2 regions of the Pseudarthrobacter sp. TE3704 genome follow, and region 2 is predicted to be linked to the other one. Evidence: riboswitches for the same ligand, from Rfam matches in the RefSeq annotation. Region 2 holds a riboswitch; the other holds the start of a gene.
What was found. A riboswitch is a leader RNA that binds a small molecule or an ion and turns the genes downstream of it on or off. The one in region 2 is predicted to bind S-adenosylmethionine.
Positions count from the first base shown of each region.

Region 1: another riboswitch for S-adenosylmethionine. It lies ahead of ACZ9BC_RS07615 (aminotransferase class V-fold PLP-dependent enzyme); the one in region 2 lies ahead of metX (homoserine O-acetyltransferase MetX).

Region 1 is NZ_JBWCCJ010000002.1:778,236-785,883, reverse strand. It holds gene ACZ9BC_RS07660 (peptidoglycan DD-metalloendopeptidase family protein) at 1-188, shown strand, start outside; gene smpB (SsrA-binding protein SmpB) at 274-747, shown strand; RNA gene ssrA (transfer-messenger RNA) at 825-1,195, shown strand; gene ACZ9BC_RS07645 (S1C family serine protease) at 1,373-2,356, shown strand; gene ACZ9BC_RS07640 (hypothetical protein) at 2,373-2,747, opposite strand; gene ACZ9BC_RS07635 (fluoride efflux transporter FluC) at 2,801-3,202, opposite strand; gene ACZ9BC_RS07630 (fluoride efflux transporter FluC) at 3,199-3,633, opposite strand; gene ACZ9BC_RS07625 (metal-dependent transcriptional regulator) at 3,649-4,362, opposite strand; gene ACZ9BC_RS07620 (class I SAM-dependent methyltransferase) at 4,409-5,167, opposite strand; gene ACZ9BC_RS07615 (aminotransferase class V-fold PLP-dependent enzyme) at 5,262-6,686, opposite strand; SAM riboswitch class IV at 6,724-6,837, opposite strand; gene hisN (histidinol-phosphatase) at 7,009-7,648, opposite strand, start outside.
Region 2 is NZ_JBWCCJ010000006.1:164,257-171,904, forward strand. It holds gene ACZ9BC_RS16965 (CoA-acylating methylmalonate-semialdehyde dehydrogenase) at 1-237, opposite strand, end outside; gene mmsB (3-hydroxyisobutyrate dehydrogenase) at 251-1,153, opposite strand; gene ACZ9BC_RS16975 (LysR family transcriptional regulator) at 1,294-2,193, shown strand; gene ACZ9BC_RS16980 (alcohol dehydrogenase catalytic domain-containing protein) at 2,231-3,349, opposite strand; gene ACZ9BC_RS16985 (MFS transporter) at 3,455-4,837, opposite strand; gene metX (homoserine O-acetyltransferase MetX) at 5,016-6,131, opposite strand; SAM riboswitch class IV at 6,144-6,259, opposite strand; gene ACZ9BC_RS16995 (bifunctional o-acetylhomoserine/o-acetylserine sulfhydrylase) at 6,412-7,648, opposite strand, start outside.

The sequences.
Region 1 (7,648 bases), on a different contig from region 2:
TGATGGAGGGCAACACCCTGAACACCATCTACTACCACAACGCCAGCATCGTCGTGTCGAACGGCCAGCGGGTCTCGCAGGGCCAGCTCATCGCATACTCCGGCAACACAGGCAACTCCACCGGCTGCCATGCCCACTTCGAAACCTGGCTCAACGGTGCTCCTGTTGACCCGATGGGGCTGCTGTAGGGGTTGATTGCCCTGCCGTACACTGGTATGACTCCGCGCCGAACCGGCCCGGAGGACAACGGATCTGAACCTGAGGAGCTTTCCCGTGCCTAAAGAAAGTGGCCGAAAAGTGGTGGCCACCAACCGCAAGGCCCGGCATGATTACCACGTGCTGGACACCTACGAGGCCGGCATCGCGCTGATGGGCACCGAAGTAAAGTCCCTGCGCGAGGGGCACGCCTCCATGGTGGACGGATTTTGCACCTTCTACAACGACGAGTTGTGGATGGAAGCCATCCACATCCCGGAGTACAACCAGGGCAGCTGGACCAACCACGCCGCCCGGCGCCGCCGCAAATTGCTGCTGCACCGCGAGGAACTCAACAAGATTTCGCACAAGGTGCGTGAATCGGGCTATACCATCGTCCCGCTGCAGCTGTACTTCGTTGATGGCAGGGCCAAGGTGGAAATCGGCGTGGCCCGCGGCAAGCGCGAATACGACAAGCGGCAGACCCTCCGCGAACAGCAGGACAACCGCGAAGCGCAGCGGGAAATGCGGGAGCGCAACCGCCGCCGGTAGGCTGGAATGAATTGCCTGAAGGATGAGTTATACTAGGTAGTCCGGCGGGCTTGCCCGCCGGTTTGGTAACAAAATATGGGGATGATCGGTTTCGACGATGTTAGTCGCGACAGGTGAAGCGGGCCGAGGATGCAGAATTATCTCGTAAACGCTGTCTGCAAAACAATAATCGCCGAATCAAAACGCGATAACTTCGCTCTCGCTGCCTAAGCAGCCTTAGCAAGTTCGTCAGCCCGGGGTTGCTATCGTCCCGGATGCTGGCGTCATTTAGATAGCCACTGCTGCTTACCCTCGTCATCGGGGTGAGTGGGACTCTTTGATGACTGGGCCCGGATCAGCCAGCTGTTTGCAGCATGGCTGGGGCCGAGAAAATCCGACGCAAACTGCGCCCGGAGAAGCCCTGACAACACGACATCGGACGGGGGTTCAATTCCCCCCATCTCCACCCTGGGAAACACCCCGGTCTTCGGACCGGGGTGTTTTTCTTTGCCCGGATCCGGTCCATGCACCCGTTCACCAAGGGCGTAGCGGGCATGGGACTACTGTGCCTTCCCGGATCGTTGATTCCGATAGGACCCGGCTACCCTTCGTGGGCCGCCGGGCGGGCACAGCCAGGAGGTGCGCGGTGGACCAGGCGAGGGAACCAGCCTTTAACGAGTACGACGACGATGTGCTGGATTCGTATTCACAGACAGTCATGCGGGTGGCAGCGGCGGTCACTCCGCACGTGGCTGCCATCGAAATGACAGCGGCACGGCGGAACGGACGCGTGCGGGTGGGCGCAGGCTCGGCGGTGCTCTTCACAGAGGACGGCTACCTCCTCACCAATTCGCACGTGGTGGCAGGAACCCGGACCGGCCATGCAGTCTTTGCCGACGGCAGCCGCATGGAACTGGAACTGGTGGGCGCCGATCCCTTGTCCGACCTTGCAGTGGTCCACGGCAGGCGGGCCAAGTTGCCGCCGGCGGTGTTCGGCGCGGCGGAGTCCCTGCGCGTTGGGCAACTCGTTGTGGCGGTAGGCAACCCCCTGGGCCTGGCCGGTTCGGTGACGGCAGGCGTGGTCAGCGGCCTGGGCCGGGCCATTCCGGTCTGGTCGGGCGGCAACCGGAGAGTCATCGAAGACGTCATCCAGACTGATGCAGCGCTGAACCCTGGCAACTCCGGCGGAGCGCTGGCCGATACGCACAGCAGGATCGTTGGCATCAACACCGCAGTGGCTGGAGCAGGATTGGGCCTGGCGGTTCCCATCAACGCAACCACCCGCCGGATTATCTCCGCCCTGCTGTCCGACGGCCGTGTCAGGCGGGCCTATCTTGGCCTGGTCAGCACGCCGATGAGGCTCAACCCCAGCGCGGTCATCAGGACTGGCCAGCGGGAAGGCCTGCGCGTAGTTGAGGTACTGCCGGGATCACCGGCAGACAAGGCAGGCCTTACAGCCGGGGACATCCTCCTGACAGCCGGCGGACGCCCTGTCAGCGATGCCGAGAGCCTGCAGCGGCTGCTTTTTTCTGACGCCATCGGCGAGCCGCTCGATGTTGCAGTGCTGCGGGACGGCGCGGAGCTCCACCTGGTGGCAGTTCCCGAGGAGATGTCCAGCAACGGCAACTGAGCCGCCCGGGAAGTTCCTAGTGGTGGTCCGGCGCCGCAACGTCCGCGATGCCTACAAACCGCGTGCCGACGCCGTCGAACTCGCTTCGAATGAAGCCGGCCTGGACGGGTGGCACGTCAGCAGGTGCGTGATGGCCGCACACGACGTAGGTGAAGTCCGGCCACCACTTCTTGGGGCGGGCCGCCTCCTCGTAGCCGCAGACGACGCATTCCAGATGGACCCAAACCGGACGCTTTCCCGTCCGGTTGGCACGGGACTGGACCAGCCACGGCGGCGGATTATCCAGGATTTCGCCCAGTTCTGCCTCCGTCATCCACTTCGGAAGGCCATGGCGTTGGGCCATTTCCATTGGTACATCCAGGGCAATTGCCGCGTCACGTCTGCTGATCATCAGAATCCACGATACGGGAGGCCGCCAAATCGGCTGCTCCTCCGGCAGCCAGGCTAGGCTGTCAGCCCGATGCCCGCCGCTGCAGCGGCGAAGCCCAGCGCCAGGTTTGCAGCGATGTTGAAGACTGCGGAACCGAAGCGTGCTTCACTCAGCAGCCGCACGGTGGCGGTGGTCCACGAACTGAAGGTTGTCAGGCCTCCGGCCAGCCCCGCGGCAAGTCCGGCATGCCACTCGTCCGGCAGTCCCAGCCGCCGGCTCAGGCCAAAGGACACCCCGATGATGAGGCAGCCCAGCACGTTCACCAGCAGCGTGGCCCATGGCCAGTGTAGTTTTTCCTGCCCTCCCGCCGTCCGGACGCTGCGGGTGGAAAGGTGATGCGCGAACCAGCTGTCGATGGCAAAGCGCAGCAGTGAGCCCAGGACGCCGAAAACCCCCACCAGCGCGGCAGCGGTCATGGCCTGCCGCCCACAGCGTCAGCCTCCGCTGTACGGGGGAGCAACCTGCCCATACGCCACCCGAGGCCGGCAGCCCCCAGTCCGAGGAGCACTGAGAGCGCCAGGTAGGCAACCCAGACGGAATGCTGGCCTGCCCGGGCCAGTTGATCCACCGCGAACACCACCGCAGAAAACGTGGTGAAGGAGCCCAGCAGTCCGGGCCCCAGCCCTGCGCGCAGCCAGAACGCTGTCCCCGGCCGGGCTATCCAGGCCGTCGTTAACGCCGCCAGCACAAAGCTTCCGGTGACGTTGATCCAGAGAGTCGCCCAGGGGATTGATCCGGGATGGTCGGGAAAGGCCAGCCCCAGGCCGTAGCGGAGTTCACTGCCAACCAGGCCACCGGCGGCCACCGCAAGCCAGGCCCGCGCAGACGGCATTCCGGAAGAACTCATCCTGCCGGTTGCATCTCAGCCGTCCGCCAGGATGCAGCCAGGATGCGGATGGTCACTGTGGACCCACAGGGCCGAGGTAATCTCGTCGGCCAGATCGTAGTCCCGGGTCCGGCCGGAGTTGCGGATGCGCACCACCAGCGCTCCGCCGAACGGCCGGCGGCCCACCACCTCCACCTCGGCGTCGAGGTCTATCTCCTCGGCGGACAGATAGCGGAGCAGATCCGGGTTATCGTCGCTGATCCGGGTGATCCTGCCCGTATGGCCCTTGTCCAGCTCACCCATCAAATGGGCCCGGGGCATCAGAACCTTGCCGTCGGCAGTGGGAATCGGGTCGCCGTGCGGATCGCGGCTGGGGTCGCCCAGCTTGGCGGCGACCCGCTGAATGAAGGTGTCAGAGACGGCGTGCTCCAGCAGTTCGGCTTCATCGTGGACTTCGTCCCAGCTGTAACCCAGCTGCTGCACCAGGTACGTTTCGATCAGGCGGTGGCGCCGCACCATGGACAAGGCCAGCCGCAGGCCGGTATCGGTCAGCGTGATGGCACTGTACGGTTTGTGGTCAACAAGGCCCTGGTCCTTGAGCTTGCGGACCATCTCCGACACCGAGGAGTTGGCCACCCCCAGCCGCTGGGCAAGCTGCGAGGACGTGATGGGCTTGTCCTGCCATTCAGTGAATGAGTAGATGACCTTGACGTAGTCCTCGATGGAGGAGGAGGGCGCGCTGGTCTTCACAGGACCAAGCCTACCGGGTGCCGGTGGACCGCAACGGCGACGTTCGTCATGCTTTGACGGCCCGCCACGACAGGGTCAGGTACGGCAATTCCAGGTCCTCGCCGTCGGCATGGCCCAGGTGCTCATGCAGGTACCAGTCAAGGTTCGCGAGGACCTTGGCCCGGGTGGCTTCCCCGGCACGAAGGTAGTAGCTGCGGGATTTCGTGAGCTCCATCAGGTCCCTGGTGCTGACAAGGTCCTGCCAGTGCGTCACGTGGCCTTCAAGGTGTTGGAATTGGGGGCCCACCACAGGCCGGTGGTCCGGCTTGTACACGTCCCCCGCATGCATGATGCGGGAGAGCCGGTGCACCCACGGGACGGATGTGTCCAGCTGGTTCCAGACCAGCCCGAGCGTTCCGTGCGGGCGGAGCACACGGGCCAGTTCCGTGCTCGCCGCGAGGGCATCGCACCAGTGCCAGGCCTGGGCAACGGTGACGACGTCGAACGCCGCCGCCGGCAGGTCCGTCGCCTCGGCGGTGCCCAGGACAGCCGTGGCGTCCGGATAGTGCGCAGTCAGCTGTTCGAGCATGTCTGCGGATGGATCGACGGCGGTCACCGCCAGCCCAGCAGCCAGCAGGAGTTCGGTGAATTTGCCGGTGCCGGCGCCAACGTCCAGTGCATCGCGGGCCCCGGCAGGAACGAGCCATTGCGCCGATTCCGCAGGATACCCGGGCCGGACCCGCTGGTAATGCTTGCCGCCGTCCTGGAAGCTCTGGCCGAGCTCCCGGCGCCGCCCATGATCAAGCCTGGGGCCACCCCGAACCACGTGCGGCCTCCTTCAGTAATGCCCTGCGGTATCCTCCGAATTTACCGCATCCGGGTCCAACAGCAGGGCACGGCCGTTCAGCCGCCGGCGAGGGTCAGTCGTCGAGGCAGGGAGCAGCCCCCGCGGTTCCCGGTGTGTTTGGAGCCCAGTGCGGGTAGGTGCGCGTGTCGTTCGCGGGAACCCAGCGGCCGGCATCCACCACATAGTCCCAGCCCAGCCCGTCGCGGCGAAGTTTGGCGATGCCTGCCAGGAGCCGTTCGGCATCCTCGAGCCGGGAACCGAGGCCGAAGCTGGCACGAAGGGAGCCGGAGGGAAGCCCCAGCCGCTTCAGCAGCGGATGTGCGCAGAAGCGCCCGTCCCGCAGCCCCACCCCGTGCTCAGCGGAAAGGTACGCGGCAACGAGCCCTGCGTCGTACCCCTCGACGGAAAAGTTGACCACGCCAATGGTGTCCGTGTCCGCGTTGGTGTCCTTGAAGATCTGGTGGACCGTGACGCCCTCGATGTCCTGCAGACCTTCCACCAGGAACGAGCGGATGGCGGACTCGTGCGCGTGCCAGCGGTCCTGGTCCAACCCGGCGATGACCTGGGTGGCGCGGGCAAGGGTGGCCGCGCCCAGGACGTTGGGGGAGCCGCCCTCGTGGCGGGCCGGGCCTGTTGCCCAGCTGACGCCGTCGAGCCTTGCTTCCTTGACGGCGCCGCCGCCGGCGAGGTGTGGAACACCGGCGTCGAGCCAGTCAGGGCGTCCCACCAGGACGCCGGCGCCGAAGGGCGCGTAAAGCTTGTGACCGGAGAACGCGACGTAGTCGACGTCGTCCGCGCTGATGTCAATGCGGCGGTGCGGCGCCAGCTGGGCGGCATCCACCACGATCCGTGCGCCGTGCTGGTGGGCGAGCGTTGCCAGGGCGCGGACGGGAAGGATCTCGCCGGTGACGTTGGAGGCGCCGGTGATTGCCAGCAGGCTCACGCCGCCCTGCTCGAGTTCAGCGCGGACGGCTTCGATGGTTCCCGCGATGGTGTCGGCGGCAACGATGCTGCGGTGGGGTACTCCCTGCCAGGGCAGCAGGTTGGCGTGGTGCTCGATGTCCAGGTATAGGACGTCACCGGCATGGCGTCCGTCAGCGACGGGCAGGCAGCCGGCCAGCAGGTTGAGGGAGTCCGTGGTGTTCCTGGTGAAGATAACGGAATCGTCCGCCCGGCCGCCCACGAAATCGCGGACGATGCTGCGGGCGTTCTCGTACACGGAGGTGCTGATTTGCGACGCGTACCCGGCGCCGCGGTGGACGCTGGCGTAGTACGGCAGGATCTCGTTGAGGTAGGCGGACACCACCGAGAGGGCGGGGGCAGATGCGCCGTAGTCGAGGTTGGCGTAACGGACATGCCCGCCGGCGATCAGCGGCGCCTGGATTTCCGCGCCGGTGACGGCGGCGAGGGGGCGGCCGGCGATCGCCTTGCGCGCATCGAAAACGGTCGCAGCTTCGGTGGTGATGGCGGCGTTGGGGGAGACGGTGGCAGTTGTCACAGAGACCTCACTTCAGAACAGGACTCCGCAATACAGGAATCCGCGCTTGCCGCATCCGCTCCGGACCGGCCTGGTCGTCACCCGGGGCACCCCACCGCGAATGGAGGGTTGCCGGCCAGCAAACCGGGGTTTTGCGCTGGCACTCGTGACCTGGTTAAGAGCGTAGAACATGGGGCGCCCAGGTTTGAAGCCGGCGCAAATGTTAAGGCTTTTGTTACGCGCCGGCGTGAAAGGCGTCTTTAGCCGAAGAAAACGACGGCGGACGCCTCCTTTCGGGGGCGCCCGCCGTCGATTCTTCGGTCAGGTGGGGTTGGGGCCGGAGTCAGAGAAGGTCGTCGAGCCCCGGGTTCAACCGCTGCAGCACCTCGGAGTGCAGGATGGAGTTGGTGGCCAGGGCGTTGCCGCCGAACGGGCCGTCCTCGCCCTCCAGTGACGTAAAACGGCCGCCCGCCTCCACCACGATCGGTACCAGGGCCGCCATGTCGTAGAGGTTGAGCTCGGGTTCGCAGGCGATGTCCACCGACCCTTCTGCCACCATGCAGTAGGACCAGAAGTCGCCAAAGGCGCGGGTCCGCCAGACGTCCTCGGTAAGGCCAAGGAACTCGTCAAGGTTTCCGCGTTCCTTCCATCCGCCGAGGCTGGAATATGACAGTGACGCGTCGGACAGGCTGGAGACGTCAGACACCCGCAGCCGGGTGGCCGCGGCAAGTGAACGGCCCATGTAGGCGCCCATGCCCTTGGCCGCCCACCATCGCTTGCCCAGTGCCGGGGCACTGACCACGCCGACTACCGGCTCGCCCTCATCAACGAGGGCAATAAGGGTGGCCCACACGGGCACGCCGCGGACAAAATTCTTGGTGCCGTCGATGGGATCGATGATCCACCTGCGCGAGCCGTGGCCGGTGCTGCCAAACTCCTCACCGAGTACTGCGTCCCGTGGACGGGAGCGGGAGAGTTGGCCG
Region 2 (7,648 bases):
CTTGCGCTGCGTGAGGATTTCGCGGACCCGGAAGAAGATGTTGGTCCGCTTCGCCAGGCTCGTCGCCCGCCAGGCGGGCAGCGCTGCCGTGGCGGCGGCGATGGCTTCCTCTACCCGGGCAGCGGAAGCGAGCGCCACCTGCTTTTCCTGTTCTCCGGTGGCCGGGTTGAACACGGGGCCGAAGCGCTCGGCATCGGCAACGCGGCTGCCGTTGATGTAATGCGGAATGGTGTGCATGAAAGTCTCTCTTCTACTTTGCTGAATCCAGGGAACCGTCGGCGAGCTTGATGATCATGGAGCAGTCCTTGCCGGACTCGCCCGCATCGATGAGGCGCTGGTACAGCTGCTGAACATGCCTGCCGATTTCGAGCGGCGTGCCGGTGTCCTCGGCAGCGCTGATGGCCAGGCCGATGTCCTTGTTCGCCAGCTCGGCGGTGAACGTGGGCGCGAAGTCGTTGTTGGATGCGGCGGTGGGGACCACGCCGGGAACGGGGTACCAGGTGCGCAGGGCCCAGCTGTCACCGGAGGACACGGAGGCGATGTCCCAGAACACCTTCTTGTCGAGTCCGAGCCGGTCCGCGAGCACTGCGCCCTCCGCGGTGGAGGCCAGGTTGATCAGGAGCATCAGGTTGTTGCAGATCTTGGCCGCCTGGCCGGTAGTGGCCCCGCCGGTGGAGATGATGTTGGTGGCCATCGGCCCGATGTAGCGGGTGGCATCCGCTACTGCGTCGGCTTCACCGCCCACCATAAACGTGAGTGTTCCTGCTTTGGCGCCACTCATCCCGCCGGAGACGGGGGCATCGACGAAGCGGAAGCCGGCGGCAGCGGCGGCGTCGTGCAGTTCACTGGCAGCGGCGATATCGATGGTTGAGGAATCCACCAGGAGCGTGCGTGTTTCCGCATGTGCCAGCACGCCGTCCGCACCGAGGTAGACGGCCTTGGCATGTTCGCCCTTCGGAAGCATGGTGAACACAACATCGGCGCCCGCCACCGCCTCGGCGATGCTCCCTGCCGGCTTCACACCGCCGGCCTCGGCAGCGGCGACGGCGGCGGGGTTGAGGTCGAATCCCCGTACGTCGTGGCCCGCCTTGGCGAGGTTCCCCGACATGGATCCGCCCATGTTTCCCAAACCGATCCAACCGACTACTGCCATGGCATAAGCTCCTTTGCTGTGCCTCCAGCCAGGACCGGCCGGAAGGTCTGTGTCCACCATCACACCCTGCTACAGTGCAATCAAGGGGAAAAATCACAGACGGTATGTGCACTGATGCACACGAAGGAAAGGGACACCCGGTGGCGCGGCTTCCAAGTCCGGACGACCTGTTGATCCTGCTCACTGTGGCCAGGCTGGGACGCTTCAACGCGGTCGCCGAAACCATGGGCACCACGCACACCACGATTTCGCGGCGGATCCTCGCCCTCGACAAGCAACTGGGCGGCAGGACGCTGGAGCGCAGCCCGCACGGGTGGGAGCTGACGGAGCTTGGCGCTTCGGCCGTCGCGGCTGCGGAAACGATCGAGGAAACGCTGGGGTCACTGGCCGCCGTTGTGGGCCAGGACCGGGACGCCGTGTCCGGCATGGTGCGCATCAGCACCTCTGACGGTTTCGGTGCCGAATTCGTGACTCCTGCCCTGGTCCGCCTTCAGCAGCGGCACCCGTTGCTGAATGTGGAGATGCTCAGCGCCACGCGCAAGGTCAGCCAGAACCGCTCCGGCGTGGACCTTGAAGTGGTGGTGGGCCGCACGGATGTGAGCAATGCGCAGGCCATCTTCCTGGCCAACTACTTCCTGCGGCTCTATGCCAGTCCCGCGTACGCGGCGCAGCGGGGCTTGCCGGAAACGCCCGACGGCGTGGGGCAGCACGGCTTCGTCTCCTACGTTGAGTCCGCCCTGCAGGTTGCCGAACTGGGCCACCGGTCCTCGCAGTTGCCGATGCCGAAATCCAGCTTCCAGGCGACGAGCATCTTTGCCCAGGTGGAGGCGGTGCGCCGTGGCGCCGGCATCGGGCTGCTCCCGAACTTTATGGTGGCGCAGAACGCGGAGTTCATTCCGGTGCTCCCCGACGCCTTCCAGCGCCAGATTCCCGTCTGGGCGGTGGCCCGGCCGGAATCGCTCCGTTCCGCCCGGGTGCAGGCCGTGATTGCTGCCCTCAAGGAAGAAGTGGCGGCCCGCCAGGATCTGCTGGCAGCCTAGGCCCTGGCACCCTGGTCCCTGGGACCCGGTGCAGTTGTCAGGCCTGGAAGAGCCGCCTCACCACCTGCCCCGCAGCGAGTGCGTCCAGGCCTTCGTTGATCTGGTCAAGCGGCCGGGTGTCGGTGTGCAGCAGTTCAACGGGAAGCCTGCCCTCCCGCCAGTAGCCAAGGTAGAGGGGGATGTCCCGGCCCGGGACGGCGTCCCCCATGTACGAGCCCAGCAGCCGTTTGCCCGCACCAGCGAACTGGAGCGCCGGCACCGTCAGTTCCGCCGTGGGATGCGGCAGCCCTACGGAGACTACGGAGCCACCGCGCGTTACGTGCTCCAGGCACGAGGCAATGACCCGGGCAGACCCCACAGCTTCGACGGCGGTGTCCACACCGTCACCGGAGGCGTCGGCAATCAGGCGGGATGCGTCATCCGGGGTCCCTACGGCCGTTGCCCCGCACTTCAGCGCGAGCCCGTGCTTGGCGGCGTTGGGATCGATGGCGATCACGGAGGAGGCACCGGCGAGCGCCGCGGCCATAACGGCCGAGAGCCCCACGGCACCGAGCCCGAAGACAGCTACGGACTGGCCGGGCTGCACAGCCGCTGTGTTGAGGACGGCCCCCATTCCGGTGAGCACGGCGCAACCGAACATTGCGGCAACGGTGTCGGGGACGTCGTCGTCGATGACCACCACTGATTCGCGGGCCACCACGGCGTAATTGGCGAATGCCGAAACCCCCAGATGGTGGTTGATGCGCTTCCCGGCAGGTGTCCGCAGCAGGGCTTCGCCATGGAGGAGGTCCCCCGACCCGTTGACGTCGGCGGCGCGGTGGCAGAGCGCCGGGCGGCCTGCCCGGCACGCACGGCAGCCACCACAGCTCGGGACGAAGACGAGGACTACGTGGTCCCCTGGGGAAACATCGGTGACGCCGGGGCCCACGGCGGCGACGCGTCCTACAGCCTCGTGCCCCAGCGCCATGGGGAGCGGCCTGACGCGGGAACCGTCCACCACGGACAGGTCAGAGTGGCACAGGCTCGAATAGGTGATGTTGATGCCCAACTCGCCGGCGCGGGGTTCGGGCCGGTCGAGCTCCTCCACTTGAAGCGGGTGCGCTTCGGTGTAGCTGGTTGCGGACGGGACCGTGGAGTAAAGAACGGCTGCCTTCATGAAAAATCCTTGCTTCCTCGAGGTGCTGACGCGCAACTGCCCGGGCCTGCGGGGGTCGCGGGTCCGGGCAGTTGGCATGCTGTGTGGCTTTTGTGGTGGCGTTGCCTATTTCTTTCCGGCCGCGAGAAGGTCGGCCGTGCCCTGGGCATCGGCTGCGTCCACGTCGTGGAGCGAAATGCCGCGGGTTTCCTTGAGGAAGAACACGGAGATCGCCGTCACGATGCAGGCTCCCAGCAGGTACAGCGCCACCGGAGTGGAGGACTTGAAACTGCTCAGCAGCGATGTGGCGATGATCGGGGCCAGTGAACCGGCCACGATGGAGGTCACCTGGTAGCCCAGGGAAACGCCCGAGTACCGCATGCGGGTGGGGAACATCTCGGCCATGATGGACGGCTGGCCCGCGTACATCAGCGCGTGGAACAGCAGGCCGATGGTGATGGCGGCCAGAATGACGATGTCATTGGCAGTGTCCATCATGGGGAAGGCGAAGAAGCCCCAGGTGCCGCCGAGGATGGCGCCGGCCATGTAGACCGGGCGCCGGCCGAACGCATCGGACATTTTGCCGACGAGCGGCACGGCGCAGAAGTGGATGAAGTGCGCCACGAGCAGAAGCAGGAGGATGCGGGAGGTGTCGGTCTGGACTACAACCTTGAGGTACGTGATGGAGAAGGTCACCACAAGGTAGTACAGGATGTTCTCGGCAAAACGCAGACCCATGGCGGTAAAGACACCACGCGGGTAGCGGCGGAAGACTTCGGCAACGCCGTAGCCCTTCTTCTCCACGGTGACTTCCTTGCGGGCCTCGAGAAAGATCGGCGCGTCCTGGACCTTGGTGCGGATGTAGTAGCCGACGATCACGATGACCGCAGAGAGCCAGAAGGCGACGCGCCAGCCCCAGCCCAGGAATGCTTCCTGGGACAGCGTGGCCGAAAGGGTGAACAGCACGCCGGTGGCCAGCAGGTTGCCCATCGGTACTGCTGACTGCGGCCAGCTGGACCAGAAACCGCGGGACTTGCTGGGGCTGTGCTCTGCGACCAGCAGCACGGCGCCGCCCCACTCGCCGCCGACGGCGAAGCCCTGCACGAAGCGCAGGAACACCAGGAGGGCCGGGGCCCAGTAACCGATCTGGGCGAACGTGGGCAGGCATCCCATAAGGAAGGTGGCCACGCCCACCAGGATGATGCTCAGCTGCAGCAGCTGTTTGCGGCCGAATTTGTCACCGAAGTGGCCAAAGACGATGCCGCCGATGGGGCGCGCCACGAAGCCTACGGCGTAGGTGACGAAGGCGGCGATGATGCCATCCAGTTCGGTCCCTGAATTGGGGAAGAACATTTTGCCGAACACCAGGGTGGCGGCGGAGGCATAGAGGAAGAACTCGTACCACTCCACAACGGTGCCGGCCATGGAGGCCGTGACGACTTTCTTCAGGCCTGAGGCCTTGACGTCGGTTTCCTCGGTCCGCCGTGCGGCGGAGCTTTCCGTGCTCATCTGTTACTCCTTCGGCGTCGCCGTCGACACCACTGGGACGTATTGGGGCGGTACGTGTGATTTTGGACACGAACCGCCGGGTCCCATCGAGTATGGTCCGCCTGTCAGCCCAGCTCAACGGCGAATCTCGCAGAGCACATCTGCATAAACGCACATCCGGGCAAAGGAGGGAGTGGTGCTACGCGGAAAGATGCCTCTGGAGCTGCGGTCCCAGCTGGCCGATTTCGGTCAGGAACCCGTCGTGGCCAATGGGCGCCTCGATCAGATGGACGTCCACATCCCCCGGAAGCGCCCGGGCCAGCTCACGTGACTGGGACGGGAAGTACAGGCGGTCGGAGTCCACGGCGGCAACAAAGAAGCGGGCTTGGCTGGCGGCCAGTGTTTCGGCCAGCGTGCCGCGCCCCCGGCACACGTCATGGCTCATCAGCGCCTCGGTGATGGCGATGTAGCTGTTGGCGTCAAACCGCTGCACCAGTTTGTTGCCCTGGTGGTCAAGGTAGCTCTCCACTTGGTAGCGTCCGCGTTCCGCCAGGCACTCACCCTGCAACGGCGATTCGGGAGCCTGCGGGGCACGGCCGAACCTGCCTTCCAGCTCGGCGGCCGAGCGGTAGGTGATGTGTGCGATGCGCCGTGCCAGTGCCAGTCCAGCCTCGGGGAAAGGGCCGCCGTAATAATCGCCGCCGTTGAAGTTGGGGTCCTGCCGGATGGCGAGGGTCTGCGCCTGGGCGAAGGCGATCTGTTCGGCCGTGCTGGCGGCCCCTACGGCGATGACCGCACAGCGCTGCACGCGCTCCGGGTAGGTGACAGCCCATTCGAGGGCGCGGGCCCCGCCCATGGAACCGCCCAGGACAGCAAACCAGTGTGAGATGCCGAGCTGGTCAGCCAGCCGGGCCTCCGCCACGGTGCTGTCCCGCAGTGTGACCAGGGGAAAGCGGGAACCCCAGGGGTTGCCGTCGGGGGCAGGCGAGGACGGGCCGGTGGATCCGTAGCAGCCGCCCACGATGTTGATGGAGACAACGAAGAAACGGTCTGTATCCACGGGCGCGCCGGGTCCGGCCAGCTGTTCCCACCAGCCCGGCTCGTCGGTGTCGCCCCGGGTCACGTGGGTGCTGCCGGTGAGCGCATGTTCGATCAGGATGGCGTTGCTGCCGTCCGCGTTGAGGGTGCCCCAGGTTTCGTAGGCGAGCGTCACCTCCGGAAGGTAGCCGCCGGCCTCAAGTTCCAGGCCTCCAATGGAGGCGTAGCGGACAATCCCGTGTTCGGGAACGGTGGTACGGGTGACGGTAACCGTCATGGCAAGACCTCTTCTACGCGCTTGCCCGCCGTCGAATGACCGGCAGGCCAGGTCTTCACCCGGGGCACCCCACCGCGGAAGGAGGGTTGCCGGCCAGCAAGCCGGGGCTGTCACTGGCACTCATGACCTGGTTCGAGTGTACGAAACACCACCCATCCCAAGCCAAGAGTGTGACTGGTTGTGACTTCCCCGGCCCGGGCACGCCGGCCCTGGCTGCCTGTTTGCTGTGGAGGCTGCCTGCCCGCCTGACGTTCCGGCCGCCGTCGGGCCTTGATCCTGGTCAGGCGCCCGACGCCGCCTTTGCTGCACGGAAGCCGGCCTCGAGGTCGGCCAGGATGTCGTCGATGTGCTCAATGCCCACCGACAGGCGGACCAGCCCGGGGGTCACGCCGGCCACGGCCTGCTGCTCCGGGGAGAGCTGGCTGTGGGTGGTGGACGCAGGGTGGATGACCAGGGACCTGACGTCCCCGATGTTGGCCACGTGCGAGTGCAGCTCCAGGGCGTCCACGAACCGTTTGCCGGCCTCGGCACCGCCGGCCAGGTTGAAGGACACAATGGCACCGGTGCCCTTGGGTCCGTACTTGCGGCCACGCTCGTGCCAGGGGCTCGAGGGCAGGCCCGCGTAGGCGACGGATTCGACGTCGTCACGCGCTTCCAGCCAGCGGGCAACCTCCGCGGCGTTGGCCACGTGGCGTTCCACCCGCAGGCTCAGCGTCTCCAGGCCCTGCGAAATCAGGAACGCGTTGAACGGCGAAACAGCGGAGCCCAGGTCCCGCAGGAGCTGGACGCGTGCCTTAAGGATGTAGGACAGATTGGAGCCCAAAGCGCCGCCCTCCCCGAGGTCACGGCCGTAGACCAGCCCGTTGTAGGTGGGGTCCGGGGTGTTGAAGCCGGGGAACCTCTCCGGGTCCTTGCTGAAGTCGAACTTGCCCGAGTCCACGATGACGCCGGCGATGGCCGCGCCGTGGCCACCCAGGTACTTCGTGGCCGAGTGGACCACGATGTCCGCGCCCCACTCCAGCGGGCGGATCAGGTACGGCGTGGACAGCGTGTTGTCCACGATCAGGGGTACGCCTGCCTCGTGGGCGGCCTGGGATACGCCTTCGATGTCCAGGACATCCTGCCGGGGGTTGGAGACCACCTCGGCAAAGAAGAGCTTGGTGTTGGGCTGCACGGCGGCGCGCCACTGGTCCAGGTTGTCCGGGTCGGCAACGAAGGTGACGGCGATGCCGAACTTTTTGAGGGTGTGGGCGAAGAGGTTGTAGGTACCGCCGTAAAGGCTGGGGCTGGCGACAATATGGTCGCCGGCCTCGGCGATGTTCAGGACAGCGAAGGTCTCCGCTGCCTGTCCGGAGCTGAGCAGCAGAGCTGCCAGGCCGCCTTCGAGGCTGGCAATCCGTTGCTCCACCGCGTCTTGGGTCGGGTTGCCGATGCGCGTATAGATAGGCGCCAGTTCCGCCAGCGCAAACCGGTTCGCGGCGCTCTCCGCGCTGGGGAACACAAAGGACGTGGTCTGG